2 regions of the Cytobacillus sp. SAFR-174 genome follow, and region 1 is predicted to be linked to the other one. Evidence: predicted binding sites of a transcription regulator. Region 1 holds the regulator's gene; the other holds the start of a gene.

What was found. Region 1 encodes LexA, which represses DNA repair genes until DNA is damaged. Its sites were predicted from a motif close to CGAACATATGTTCG; they were not measured.
Region 2: the regulator LexA is predicted to act here: its motif matches at 3,255-3,268, upstream of parE (DNA topoisomerase IV subunit B).

Annotation. Positions count from the first base shown of each region.
Region 1 covers NZ_JBQCMZ010000001.1:414,435-421,038, forward strand. Annotated here, with positions in the region: gene hflX (GTPase HflX) at 1-377, shown strand, start outside; gene ACTHRG_RS02040 (aminotransferase class I/II-fold pyridoxal phosphate-dependent enzyme) at 391-1,662, shown strand; gene ACTHRG_RS02045 (MerR family transcriptional regulator) at 1,850-2,257, shown strand; gene glnA (type I glutamate--ammonia ligase) at 2,359-3,693, shown strand; gene ACTHRG_RS02055 (DUF4257 domain-containing protein) at 3,807-4,091, opposite strand; gene lexA (transcriptional repressor LexA) at 4,375-4,998, opposite strand; gene yneA (cell division suppressor protein YneA) at 5,155-5,487, shown strand; gene ACTHRG_RS02070 (YneB family resolvase-like protein) at 5,497-6,144, shown strand; gene ACTHRG_RS02075 (DUF896 domain-containing protein) at 6,289-6,522, shown strand.
Region 2 covers NZ_JBQCMZ010000009.1:51,876-58,479, reverse strand. Annotated here, with positions in the region: gene ACTHRG_RS11240 (M20 family metallopeptidase) at 1-313, shown strand, start outside; gene ACTHRG_RS11235 (5'-deoxyadenosine deaminase) at 310-1,647, shown strand; gene ACTHRG_RS11230 (GNAT family N-acetyltransferase) at 1,719-2,579, shown strand; gene ACTHRG_RS11225 (CoA-binding protein) at 2,652-3,065, shown strand; gene parE (DNA topoisomerase IV subunit B) at 3,380-5,362, shown strand; gene parC (DNA topoisomerase IV subunit A) at 5,359-6,604, shown strand, end outside.

The DNA of each region.
Region 1 (6,604 bases):
AGCATGAACAGACAGTCAATAAACTAATAGAAGATTTGGAAAATGATAAAATACCGCAGCTGACGGTATATAATAAGAGTGATCTGAAGCATCCTGATTTTGTCCCGACCGCCAGGACAGAAACAATTCAAATCAGTGCCTTTGAAGAAGATGACCGCAATGAGCTGAAACGGAAGATCGAGCAGATGATCCTGGGGATGATGAAGCCTTACCATGTTGAGGTGCCGTCGACAGAAGGGAAACTGCTGTCACAGCTTAAGAATGAAACCATCCTGAGGGAATTGACTTTTAATGAAGACAAAGAACTCTATGTCTGCAAGGGCTATTACCTCGAAGACCATCAAATCTCAGGACCTTTAACGAAATATACCGTATAGTTAGGAGAACATCATGTTTCAACAGTTATCACAAGGAGAAAAGCTGCAGCCGATTGTAAAAGAAGTGGAGCAGCAAATTTCAGAAGTATTAAAGAACATTGATGAGCGGATTGATGAGAATCAATTCCGTGTATTAAAGAGCTTTCAAAATTTCAAAGTCAGCGATTCTCATTTCATTCCATCAACCGGTTACGGTTACGATGATATCGGCAGGGATACATTGGAGGAAATATATGCAGAAGTATTCGGCGGGGAAGCAGGATTAGTGCGTCCTCAGATTATTTCCGGCACCCATGCCATTTCCATTGCACTCTTTGGCGTATTGCGGCCGGGTGATGAATTGCTGTACATAACAGGAAAGCCGTATGACACATTGGAAGAAATCGTTGGAATCCGCGGAACAGGCAACGGCTCGCTGAAAGAGTTCGACATTGGGTACAATAGCATCCCGCTGAATGAAGATGGGAGCATCAATTACTCTGCGGTTGAAAAAGCAATCAAGCCGAACACGAAAATGATTGGCATTCAGCGTTCTAAAGGATACGCAACAAGACCATCCTTCACAATTGAACAAATAGATGAAATGATTCAGTTTGTAAAAGAAATTAAGCCGGATGCAATTGTTTTTGTTGACAATTGTTACGGGGAGTTTGTAGAGGACAGGGAGCCTTGCCATGTTGGGGCAGATTTGATGGCAGGGTCGCTAATCAAGAATCCTGGCGGCGGGATCGCCAAGACTGGCGGCTATATTGTCGGGAAGAAAGAATGGGTGGAAGCCTGTTCCTACAGAATGACTTCCCCGGGAATTGGTGCAGAAGCAGGTGCGTCCCTGTACAGCCTTCAGGAAATGTATCAGGGCTTTTTCCTTGCTTCACACGTTGTCGGCCAGGCATTGAAAGGGGCTGTTTTTACAGCAGCACTGCTTGAGCGGCTTGGAATGAACTCCAATCCAAAATGGAATAGTAAAAGAACTGATTTAATTCAATCTGTTCAATTCGATGATAAAGAAAAAATGGTGAGGTTCTGCCAGGCGATTCAATTTGCATCACCTGTTAATTCCCACGTAACCGCCTACCCAGCTTATATGCCGGGATATGAAGATGATGTCATCATGGCAGCGGGTACTTTTATACAGGGTGCCAGCATTGAGCTGACCGCAGACGGTCCAATAAGGCCTCCGTACGTTGCCTATGTGCAGGGCGGCCTTACCTATTCGCATGTAAAAATGGCTGTATGCATAGCATTGAACCAATTGCTGGAAAAGGGTTTAGTCCAAATAAATTAGGTAAATATAAGAGGGACAGCTACATAGTTAGTTGTCCCTTTCTTTTGCTTTACTGAGAATTATATGAAAATATGAAAGGCAAAAATTTTTTGAAAAAATCATGTTATAAAACCTAACATTCTATTGACAGATTTTCTAACATTACATATAATAAACTCAAGAAGTAATTGAAATGGGGGAGAAATAGTTGACTGGAAGCGAAATTCGACGTTCCATGCCGCTTTTCCCAATTGGTACTGTCATGCAGCTGACTGACCTGACTGCAAGGCAGATTCGCTATTATGAAGAACACCAATTGATATCTCCAGCTAGAACTGACGGAAACAGAAGGCTTTTTTCCTTAAACGACATCGATGTCCTTCTGGAAATCAAAGATTTAATTGATCAAGGTGTGAACATGGCCGGGATCAAGCAGCTATTTTTCGTTAAAGAACAGCAAGCGCTAACTGAAACCATGAATAAACAAGCTGAAAAAGGGAGACGCGATCTATCGGATGAAGAAATCCGGAAGCTTCTGCGCAAGGAAATTGTGCAGGCGGGCCGTTTTAATCGCTCTTCATCCCGTCAGGGTAACATCCACCGCTTTTTCCATTAAGAAAGCCGTTTTTAGCTCGTTGATAATGTCTTGGATTTCCGGGCGCGCATTAACAGAGCAAAAAATAAATTACACATGTAAATTTAAGGGAGGAACTACCAGTGGCTAAGTTTACTAAAGAAGATATTAAACGTATTGCAGAAGAGGAAAATGTGAAATTTGTCCGTTTACAGTTTACGGATATCCTTGGAACAATTAAGAATGTGGAAATTCCAATCAGCCAGCTTGAAAAAGCGCTTGATAACAAAATGATGTTTGATGGATCTTCAATCGAAGGTTTCGTGCGAATTGAAGAGTCAGACATGAATCTATATCCAGACCTTGATACTTGGGTAGTGTTTCCTTGGACTGCAGAAAAAGGCAAAGTGGCTCGTCTGATTTGTGATATCTATAATCCGGATGGAACTCCATTCCTTGGCGATCCGCGAAGCAACCTAAAACGCATCCTTAAAGAAATGGAAGACCTTGGCTACACTGATTTTAACTTAGGGCCTGAACCGGAATTCTTCCTTTTCAAGCTTGACCATGCAGGAGAGCCGACTCTGGAACTAAACGACAATGGCGGATACTTCGACCTTGCTCCGACTGATCTTGGCGAAAACTGCCGCCGTGATATCGTACTTGAGCTCGAAGAAATGGGCTTTGAAATTGAAGCTTCCCACCATGAGGTTGCACCTGGCCAGCACGAAATTGACTTCAAATATGCGGATGCTTTAACAGCTTGTGACCAGATTCAGACGTTCAAGCTAGTTGTTAAAACCATTGCACGCAAGCACGGCTTGCATGCGACATTTATGCCTAAGCCATTATTCGGTGTCAGCGGATCTGGAATGCACTGCAACGTTTCACTATTCAAGGATGGGAAAAATGCATTCTTCAATGAAACCGGCGATCTTCAGCTAAGTGATGACGCCCGCCACTTTATTGCTGGTATCGTGAATCATGCAACTGCATTTACAGCTGTGACAAACCCTATCGTTAACTCATACAAGCGTCTGGTACCGGGCTATGAAGCACCTTGCTATGTTGCCTGGTCTGCTCAAAACCGTTCACCTCTCATCCGTATCCCTGCTTCCCGCGGAGTAAGTACACGTGTTGAGGTGCGGAGCGTAGACCCTGCTGCGAACCCATACCTTGCTATGGCTGTATTATTAAAAGCTGGCCTGGACGGAATCAAAAATAAAATGACTCCTCCTGCTCCAGTGGACCGCAATATCTATGTAATGACAAAAGAAGAGCGTGAGGAAGAAGGAATCAAAGATCTGCCTCCTACTTTGGCAGCGGCCCTTGAAGAGCTAAAGAGAGATGAGGTAATTGTTTCTGCTCTTGGCGATCACATTTTTGAACATTTCATTGAAGCGAAAGAAATCGAGTGGGATATGTTCCGTACGCAAGTGCATCCATGGGAGCGCGAGCAGTACCTGAGCATGTACTAAGAAAATATGACAACCCCTGGCTGATAAAGTCAGGGGTTGTCATTATGGAAAATGCAAAAACCCCGTTTTTAAATGAACGAGGTTTTAACCAATTTCTATCTCTCTGCATCTCTCTATTCTTTGTGTCTTATTTTTAAGAAATCGAGACATGTCAGCAGTGCATCTCCTCCAAATCCTGCAATTACTGCCAGTAGAACTACTTTTAAGGCAGAGTCAGGATCTGAAGATACGACCAAAAAAACAGCCGCTAAAGCCCCCATGATTACCTCTTCAAAGACCCCCAGATAGATGAATTTTTTTGTCCTTCTGGGTTTAACCATTTTGCCTTCTTTTCGAATATGTCCAACGACACCGACCAGCCCACCAATCAACAAAGCGAAGGTAATGTTCAAAAACATTTTTTCTTCACACTCCTAAAGTCGAGATTTTGGACAAGCGACCTTAGGTTGATTCTCGGTGTATTACCATTATATTGAAAGTGAATATAAAATAACATGCATAAAAATACCGAATTTTCTGAATAATAAATTAGTCATTCATGACTGTAACCTTATGTTTGAATAAAAGTATCAGTTACTTTCGTAGGATTTAGGTGATAGCACCAGGTAATAGGAACTGATAACCTTCTTAAAATTGGAAAAAACAAAAAGCAGGCAGAGATGCCTGCTTCTTAATAATCTATTAATGCATGTGACGGTATACGCCTATAACCTTGCCAAGAATAGAAACATTTCGAAGTATTATTGGTTCCATTGTGGAGTTTTCCGGCTGCAGACGGATAAAGTCTTTTTCTTTAAAGAATCTCTTGACAGTCGCTTCATCTTCCTCTGTCATCGCAACTACTATATCCCCATTATTTGCAGTGCTCTGCTGTTTGACAATTACATAATCTCCATCAAGGATTCCTGCTTCAATCATACTTTCTCCCATGATTTCAAGCATGAATACATGCTCGTCAGCCGGTGCCATTCTTTCCGGAAGAGGGAAGTATTCTTCAACATTTTCAATTGCCGTTATCGGCTGCCCTGCAGTTACTTTACCGACGATTGGGACATTAACTGCACTGACCTTGGGAATGTTAGAAGCCTCGTCCAAATCTAAAATTTCAATAGCACGAGGTTTTGTAGGGTCCCTGCGGATCAGCCCTTTGCTTTCAAGTCTGGCCAGATGACCGTGAACGGTCGAACTTGAAGCCAGGCCGACTGCTTCACCGATTTCCCTTACAGAAGGGGGATATCCTCTCAATTTAACTTCTTCTTTTATAAACTCTAATATATCTTGCTGTCTTTTTGATATTTTCACCATCTTTACGCACCTCGTATGTGTTTTAATTGTCTCAATTATAGCATCAATTACCATATGATACAAACATAAGTTCGAATTTATATTGACGCAAAACAAATGTTCGGTATATAATGAGATCAACAAATACGAACATACATTCTTTTAAGGTGGTTTATTATGCTGAACAAATTGTGGAAATCATATTCCTATGCTATTATTCTCTTCGTTTTAAGCTTGGCAGCATCGTTTATATTACTCGTGCTCATTGAAACACCTGATACAGAAAAGTTTGTGAAAGTCACTGTTGCAGAAGGTGATTCATTATGGAAGATTGCTGAAAATTTTTCTTCTGAGCATTCTCTGTCAACAGATCAATTTATAAATTGGGTAGAACAAAATAATGGGATAGCGGCAGGAAGGATTTTTCCGGGTGATGAAATTGTCATTCCAGTAAAAGCCCTGGATGACCAGCCATATAAAGAGCTTGCCAGTTCAGACCTTAACGAATAAGGAGAAGTTATGAAAGCAATAATTTACTGCAGAGTTAGTACAACAAAGGATACTCAGGAAACGTCCCTTTCAAGACAGGAAGAAGAGCTTTTGAACCTGGCAGAAAAGCATGACTTTCAAGTAGCCAAGGTCATCCGCGAACAGGCCAGCGGATACGATCTTGAAAGAGACGGTATATTGGAACTTTTAGACTTAATTAAAAAAAAGGATATTAATGTTGTTCTCATCCAGGATGAAACCAGGCTGGGGAGGGGAAATGCGAAGATTGCGATTCTCCATTGCATCTTTAAAGAGGAAGTCCAGTTATACAGCATCTCAAATAACGGCAAACTGGAGCTTTCGGAATCAGATTCGATGGTGCTGAGCATTGTAGGAATGGTTGAGGAGTATCAGAGAAAGCTGCATAACATCAAAATCAGACGCGGCATGCAGCGAGCTGTTGATAAAGGATACAGGCCCGAGAAAAACCTAAGTAATCAGGGTGCAAATGGCGGCAGGGAAAGAATAGAGGTCCCGATAGAGGAAATTGTCCGGCTGAGGAAAAACGAGTTAACGTTTGCTGAAATTGCTGCGACGCTTAGGGGGTTTGGCTATAATATTTCCAAAGCAACCGTCCATAGAAGGTACAAAGAACATATTGATTCGCTTTCTGAGTAGAGCACTTTTCTTGTAAAAGGTGCTCATTTTTAGTATGATGGCATTTGAGTTTCAGTATTGTTCCATATCTGAAGCTGCTGTATAATAAAAACTTCCATCAGAATTGTTCAAAGGTTAACTTTTGATATAAAGGAGTTTTAATAAATGCTGCCTAAACAAAAACTTGCCCGAATTAATGAACTGGCAAAGAAGGCCAAGGAATCCGGACTAACAGAATCAGAAGCGAAAGAACAGACGTCTTTGCGCAAAGAGTATTTGGAGACTTTCCGCTCTGGCATGTTAAACACGCTGAAGGGCGTTACAATCGTTGACCCGAAAGGGAACGATGTAACACCGAAAAAACTGAAAGAATTCCAAAATAAAAACCGCCTTCACTAATAGTATAATTGCAAGGGATACACAGCGCTGTATTCCTTCTTTTAATAGAGGAGATGGCAATACTGACCTATCTCCGCTTTTT
Region 2 (6,604 bases), on a different contig from region 1:
TCTTGACCGTCCATCTATTTTAACTGATCCAGCTCGGGACATTATTCAAATTGCGCAGATGGTAAAGGGCGAATCGGAAGCGGACCATTACGGGGTGTCCTACTATACAGATGGTGCCGTACTTAATCCAAGGAGTGAAATTCCTACCTTGATTTACGGCCCAGGTGATGAAAAGCTGGCGCATCAGCCAAATGAGTGGGTTAGTCTGGCGGCATATCAGCGCTCCATTCAATTTTACAGACAGCTTATTATGTCATATGGAAACCTGGAGCCGTCAGAAGTCAGTCCGATGCAAGGGGGAGAAAGAAAATGAGCAGTATTCTGATAAAAAACGCTGAAATTATTACAATGAATGCAGCTGAAGAAATCATTTTCGGAGACTTATATATTGTAGATGACCGCATTGCCGAAATTGGACAGAATTTAACACATAAAGCGGATAAAGTAATCGATGCCAGCGGAAAGACGGTCATTCCGGGATTTATTCAGACACATATCCATCTGTGCCAGACATTATTCCGCGGGCAGGCTGATGATTTGGAGCTTCTTGATTGGCTGAAGCAGAAGATCTGGCCGCTTGAGGCTTCGCATGATGAAGAGTCCATCTATTATTCTGCTATGCTCGGAATTGGCGAATTGCTCCAGAGCGGAACAACAACTGTAGTGGACATGGAAACCGTTAATCATACTGAATATGCCTTTCAGGCCATTGCCGAAAGCGGCATACGGGCACTTGCCGGAAAGGTCATGATGGATAAAGGGGATGAGGTCCCTGTTCCGTTAAGAGAAAATACTTCCAAATCCATCCAGCAAAGCGTGGATCTCCTTGAAAGATGGCACAATCGTGATAACGGACGAATACAATATGCCTTCTGTCCCCGATTTGTCGTTTCCTGCACAGAGGAATTGCTGACAAATGTCAGGGATCTCTCTGCACAATACAACGTAAGGGTCCATACTCATGCATCGGAAAATGCCAATGAAATTCTCCTTGTTGAAAGAGAACTGGGCATGCGGAATGTAGTCTACCTGGACAGCATTGGGCTTGCCAATGAAAGGCTTATACTGGCACACTGTGTTTGGCTAAATGAAGAAGAAAAAAGAATCATTAAAGAGCGGGGTGTAAAGGTCAGCCATTGTCCGGGATCCAATCTGAAGCTGGCATCTGGTGTGGCAGAGATTCCTTCCTTATTGGATCAGCAGGCTTTTGTCAGCCTGGGAGCAGATGGAGCTCCATGCAATAACAATCTGGATATGTTTAATGAAATGAGGTTGGCTGCAATCATTCAGAAGCCTGTACACGGCCCAACTGCAATGAATGCGAGAACTGTCTTCAGAATGGCGACGATCGGCGGAGCTAAGGCAGTTGGAATGGAACAGGAAATCGGAAGTCTGGAGCCCGGAAAGAAAGCAGACCTTGCTATCCTTAATCTGAATGATTTTCATGTGTATCCGTCTTTTGATATCGATACCATCTCGAGAATTGTCTATTCAGCCACTCGTGCAGACGTAGAATCCACCATTGTTAACGGGAAAATGGTGATGGAAAAACGGAAGCTGAAAACAGTTGATAAAGAAATGGTTTTAAAAGAAGCGAACACTAGCATAAAGAGGCTGCTCAAAAGATTAGAGACAGCAGTTTATTAATCTTCTAATTCGGCTGAAAGCAAATCAGCCGGGTTTTTTTATGGTAAAATATAGTAAAGGGGTGTGATGTTTTGAAAGCTGAAATTTTAGACCATGCAAATCTCATGCAGGCATCTGAGTTTATTGCAGAAATGAACGCCTTGCCAGAGTGTCATATAGGGTATTTGGGGACCAGCCAAAACGATATTTTTCAAAGTCTGGAAGAAATGAATCATGATGCCGAATCAGCTGCGTTTATTGTCCGGGAGGGTGATGCTCTTGCTGGTTTTCTGGGTATAGATGCAGATCTTTATAAAGGGACAGCTGAGTTATGGGGACCTTTTGTACAGAAAAAGGAACTTATGAGAATATTATGGGAAAAAGCACTCCATTATTTTGAAGGAAAGCTGGATACATACTATTTATTTGCTGATACATCCAACCAAGCTGCAGCCGAATTTGCATCCAAAAATGGATTCAGGCTGCAATCGGCTCAAACATACATGGAACTGAAAGAACATTCAAGCAATGGTTTAAGAAAGGTCAGTTTATTGCCCATTCAACGCCATAGAGAATTTATTCATTTGCATGATACTGTGTTTCCTCATACATATTATTCAGGGAAAGAGATTATCGAAAAAATGAATGCTGATCAAAAAGTCTATACATCCGATGATGCGGATGGATTAAATGGCTATTTATATGCAGAATACAATCGTGAAGAAAAAGAAGGAAGCATTGAATTCATTGGTGTGAATCCCAGTAAGCGCAAGATTGGGATTGGACTGAATTTGCTGGAAATGGCGGTTCATGATCTTTTTGTAAATAGTGGTGCCGAAAGCATAAAGCTTTGTGCAGGGACAGCAAACGGGAAAGCGCTGTCTATTTATAAAAAAGCAGGGTTTACAGTTGAGAGGTCATTGAATTTTTATAAGCTCGATATTCGGGAATAAAAGCAATAAGTTAGTGTGCTCTTGTGTTTTTAGGTAAAATATAATTAACCAGATAAAATTGGAGGGAACAAAATGGCTATTGAAAACCCAAGCAGGGACGAAATCGGTGTCCTCTTAAAAAAGGCAAAGCGGATAGCTGTTGTAGGATTAAGCGGAAATCCTGATCGTACATCCTATATGGTATCAGAGGCGATGCAAAAAGCGGGCTATGAAATCATTCCGGTTAATCCGTCTGTTGATGAAGTACTTGGAGTAAAGGCAGTGCCCAGTCTTAAAGACATCGAGGGGCATGTAGATATCGTTAATGTATTCAGGCGATCTGAGTTTCTTCCGGAAATCGCGCGGGAATTTGCTGAAATAGATGCTGATATCTTCTGGGCTCAGCTCGGAGTGGCAAACCAGGAAGCATACGATTTTCTTAAAGAAAAAGGGTACACTGTCATCATGGACCGCTGCATTAAAGTTGAACATGCTCTGACAAAGTAAGCTAAAGCATGAGGTCTATATAAGATCTCATGTTTTTTATTTTTTATAGAATCCCTGTAAATAAAGGGTTCGTGTAACGGAAATAATCATGATAAATCTCTTAAATCTTAAGATCTTATTTGCCAAAACCAAATAAATAGATAAAATAAAGCATAGACCATCCTAATTTATATGGTAAAATATAAGTATAGAACACCTGTTCGAACGTTGTTTTTTCACAATGAAAATTGGCCGTACAGCCGAATTCTTATGGGGTGTTCCAATGCCGTGTTTTCAGCGGCAAGTGTTTTGCAGGAAATGAAAGGGGTATGTTCGTGGCAAGAAATCAGGAAGCTTTTGACTACAATGATGATGCCATACAGGTACTCGAAGGGCTTGAAGCGGTTAGAAAACGCCCTGGGATGTACATTGGAAGTACGGATGCAAGGGGTTTGCACCATCTTGTATATGAGATTGTCGATAATGCTGTCGATGAGGCATTGGCAGGTTACGGGGATCATATCATTGTCAGAATACATAAAGATAATTCTATTAGTGTACAAGATAAAGGACGCGGAATGCCTACAGGTATGCACAGAATGGGCAAGCCGACTCCAGAAGTCATATTAACTGTCCTTCATGCCGGGGGAAAGTTTGGCCAGGGAGGCTATAAGACAAGCGGCGGGCTTCATGGTGTTGGTGCATCTGTCGTCAACGCCCTTTCCGAATGGCTTGTGGTTAAAATTAAACGTGACGGCTTTGTATATGAACAGCGTTTCGAGCTGGGCGGCAAGCCGGTGACCACATTGGAAAAGATCGGCAAGACAAATCAATCAGGGACCACCATTCACTTTAAGCCGGATCCGTCGATTTTCTCGACAACCACCTATAATTACGAAACGCTTTGTGAGCGTCTTCGTGAATCTGCTTTCCTTCTAAAAGGAATGAAAATAGAAATCATAGATGAGCGTAATGATTTTCATGACGTTTTTCACTATGAAAACGGCATAGAAGCATTTGTAGAATATTTAAATGAAGAAAAGGATGTTCTGCACCCTGTCGTAAGCTTTGAAGGCGAAAGCAATGCAATTGAAGTGGATTTTGCTTTTCAATTCAATGATGGGTACTCGGAAAATGTTCTTTCATTCGTCAACAATGTCCGCACAAAGGACGGCGGTACGCATGAGGCAGGGAGTAAAACTGCGATGACTAGGGCTTTTAATGAATATGCCCGCAAAGTGAATCTTCTGAAGGAAAAAGATAAAAACCTGGATGGAGCGGATCTGCGTGAAGGATTCACGGCGATCATCTCTGTTCGTGTTCCTGAGGAGCTTCTGCAGTTTGAGGGACAGACGAAAGGCAAGCTGGGGACCAGTGAAGCACGTTCTGCTGTCGATTCAGTTGTTTCCGAGCATTTATCTTATTTCCTTGAAGAAAACCCTGAGACAAGCTCTCTGTTAATTAAAAAGGCGATAAAAGCTTTCCAGGCAAGAGAAGCGGCCCGCAAAGCACGTGAGGAAGCAAGAAGCGGGAAAAAGCGGAAAAAATCGGAAGCAATGCTTTCGGGAAAACTGACTCCGGCCCAATCGCGGAACCCTCAAAGAAATGAATTATATCTGGTTGAGGGTGATTCTGCCGGAGGGTCAGCCAAACAGGGCCGGGACAGGCGTTTTCAGGCTGTGCTTCCGCTTAGAGGTAAAGTAATCAATACAGAAAAAGCAAAGCTTGCGGATATCTTTAAAAATGAAGAAATCAATACCATTATCCATGCCGTTGGGGCAGGTGTTGGCGCGGATTTTAATCTGGATGATGTCAACTATGATAAGGTAATCATCATGACAGATGCCGACACTGATGGAGCGCATATCCAGGTCCTTTTGCTCACGTTCTTTTACAGGTATATGAAACCGCTGCTTGAAGCGGGAAAGGTATTCATTGCGCTGCCTCCTTTATATAAAGTCAGCAGAGGGTCAGGCAAAAAAGAAGTGATTGAGTATGCATGGAGTGATGATGACCTTCAGGATACCATTAAAAAGGTGGGTAAAGGCTACATGCTCCAGCGTTACAAAGGGCTCGGGGAAATGAACGCCGACCAGCTGTGGGAGACAACTATGGATCCGGAGTCGCGCACATTGATCCGCGTTAAAATTGATGATGCAGCCAGAGCTGAACGCCGTGTGACCACCTTGATGGGCGATAAGGTTGAACCCCGCCGCAAATGGATTGAATCGAATGTGGCATTCGGCCTTGAAGAAGATGGAAGCATACTTGAAAATGAAAATATTTCAGTACTAGAGGAGGAGGGTGTTGACTCATGAGTTCTGCTGAAAAATTCCGGGACCTTCCTCTTGAAGATGTATTAGGCGACCGCTTTGGGCGTTATAGTAAATATATTATTCAGGATCGTGCCCTTCCTGATGCACGTGATGGGCTAAAGCCCGTTCAAAGACGGATTCTTTATGCCATGCACGTAGAAGGAAACACACATGAAAAGGGCTTTAGAAAGTCCGCTAAAACAGTCGGGAATGTAATCGGCAATTATCATCCGCATGGCGATACTTCAGTTTATGACGCGATGGTGCGGATGAGCCAGGATTGGAAGGTCCGTAACCTTCTTGTGGAAATGCACGGAAATAATGGGAGCATCGATGGAGATCCCCCGGCAGCCATGCGTTATACAGAAGCCCGTTTATCTCCCCTTTCTTCCGAATTGCTGAGAGATATTGAGAAAAGAACCGTTGAATTCATCCCGAACTTTGATGACACGTCCAGTGAGCCAACCGTTTTGCCGGCAGTTTATCCGAATTTGCTTGTCAATGGCTCAACAGGCATCTCTGCGGGGTATGCAACTGATATTCCGCCCCATCACCTAAATGAGATTATTGATGGTGTTATTTTACGGATGGATAAGCCTGATTGTTCCATAGATGATCTGATGGAGCATATCAAAGGTCCGGATTTCCCTACAGGAGGCATAATCCAGGGAGTCGATGGAATAAAAAAGGCTTATGAAACAGGAAGAGGCAAAATCATTGTCCGCGGAAAGGCTGAATTTGAGGATTTGCGCGGAGGAAAAAAACAGATCGTCATCACTGAGATTCCTTATGAAGTGAATAAAGCAAATCTGGTCAAGAAGATTGATGAGTTCCGCCTTGACCGGAAAGTGGAAGGTATTGCTGAAGTCCGTGATGAAACAGACCGGACCGGCCTTCGCATTGTGATCGAGTTAAAAAAGGATGCAGATCCTGAAGGTGTGCTTCACTACCTGTACAAAAACAGTGACCTGCAGATCCCCTATAACTTCAATATGGTTGCCATTCATAATCGCCACCCGAAATTAATGGGGTTACGAGAGTTGCTGGATGCTTATATAGGCCATCGTAAAGAAGTCGTTACACGCAGATCCCAGTATGAGCTGCAAAAGGCCGAGGCGCGCCAGCATATCGTTGAGGGTCTCATGAAGGCTCTGTCAATACTGGATGAAGTGATTGCAGCGATCCGCGCTTCTAAAGACAAACGGGATGCGAAAGATAATCTGATTGCCAAGTTTGAATTCACTG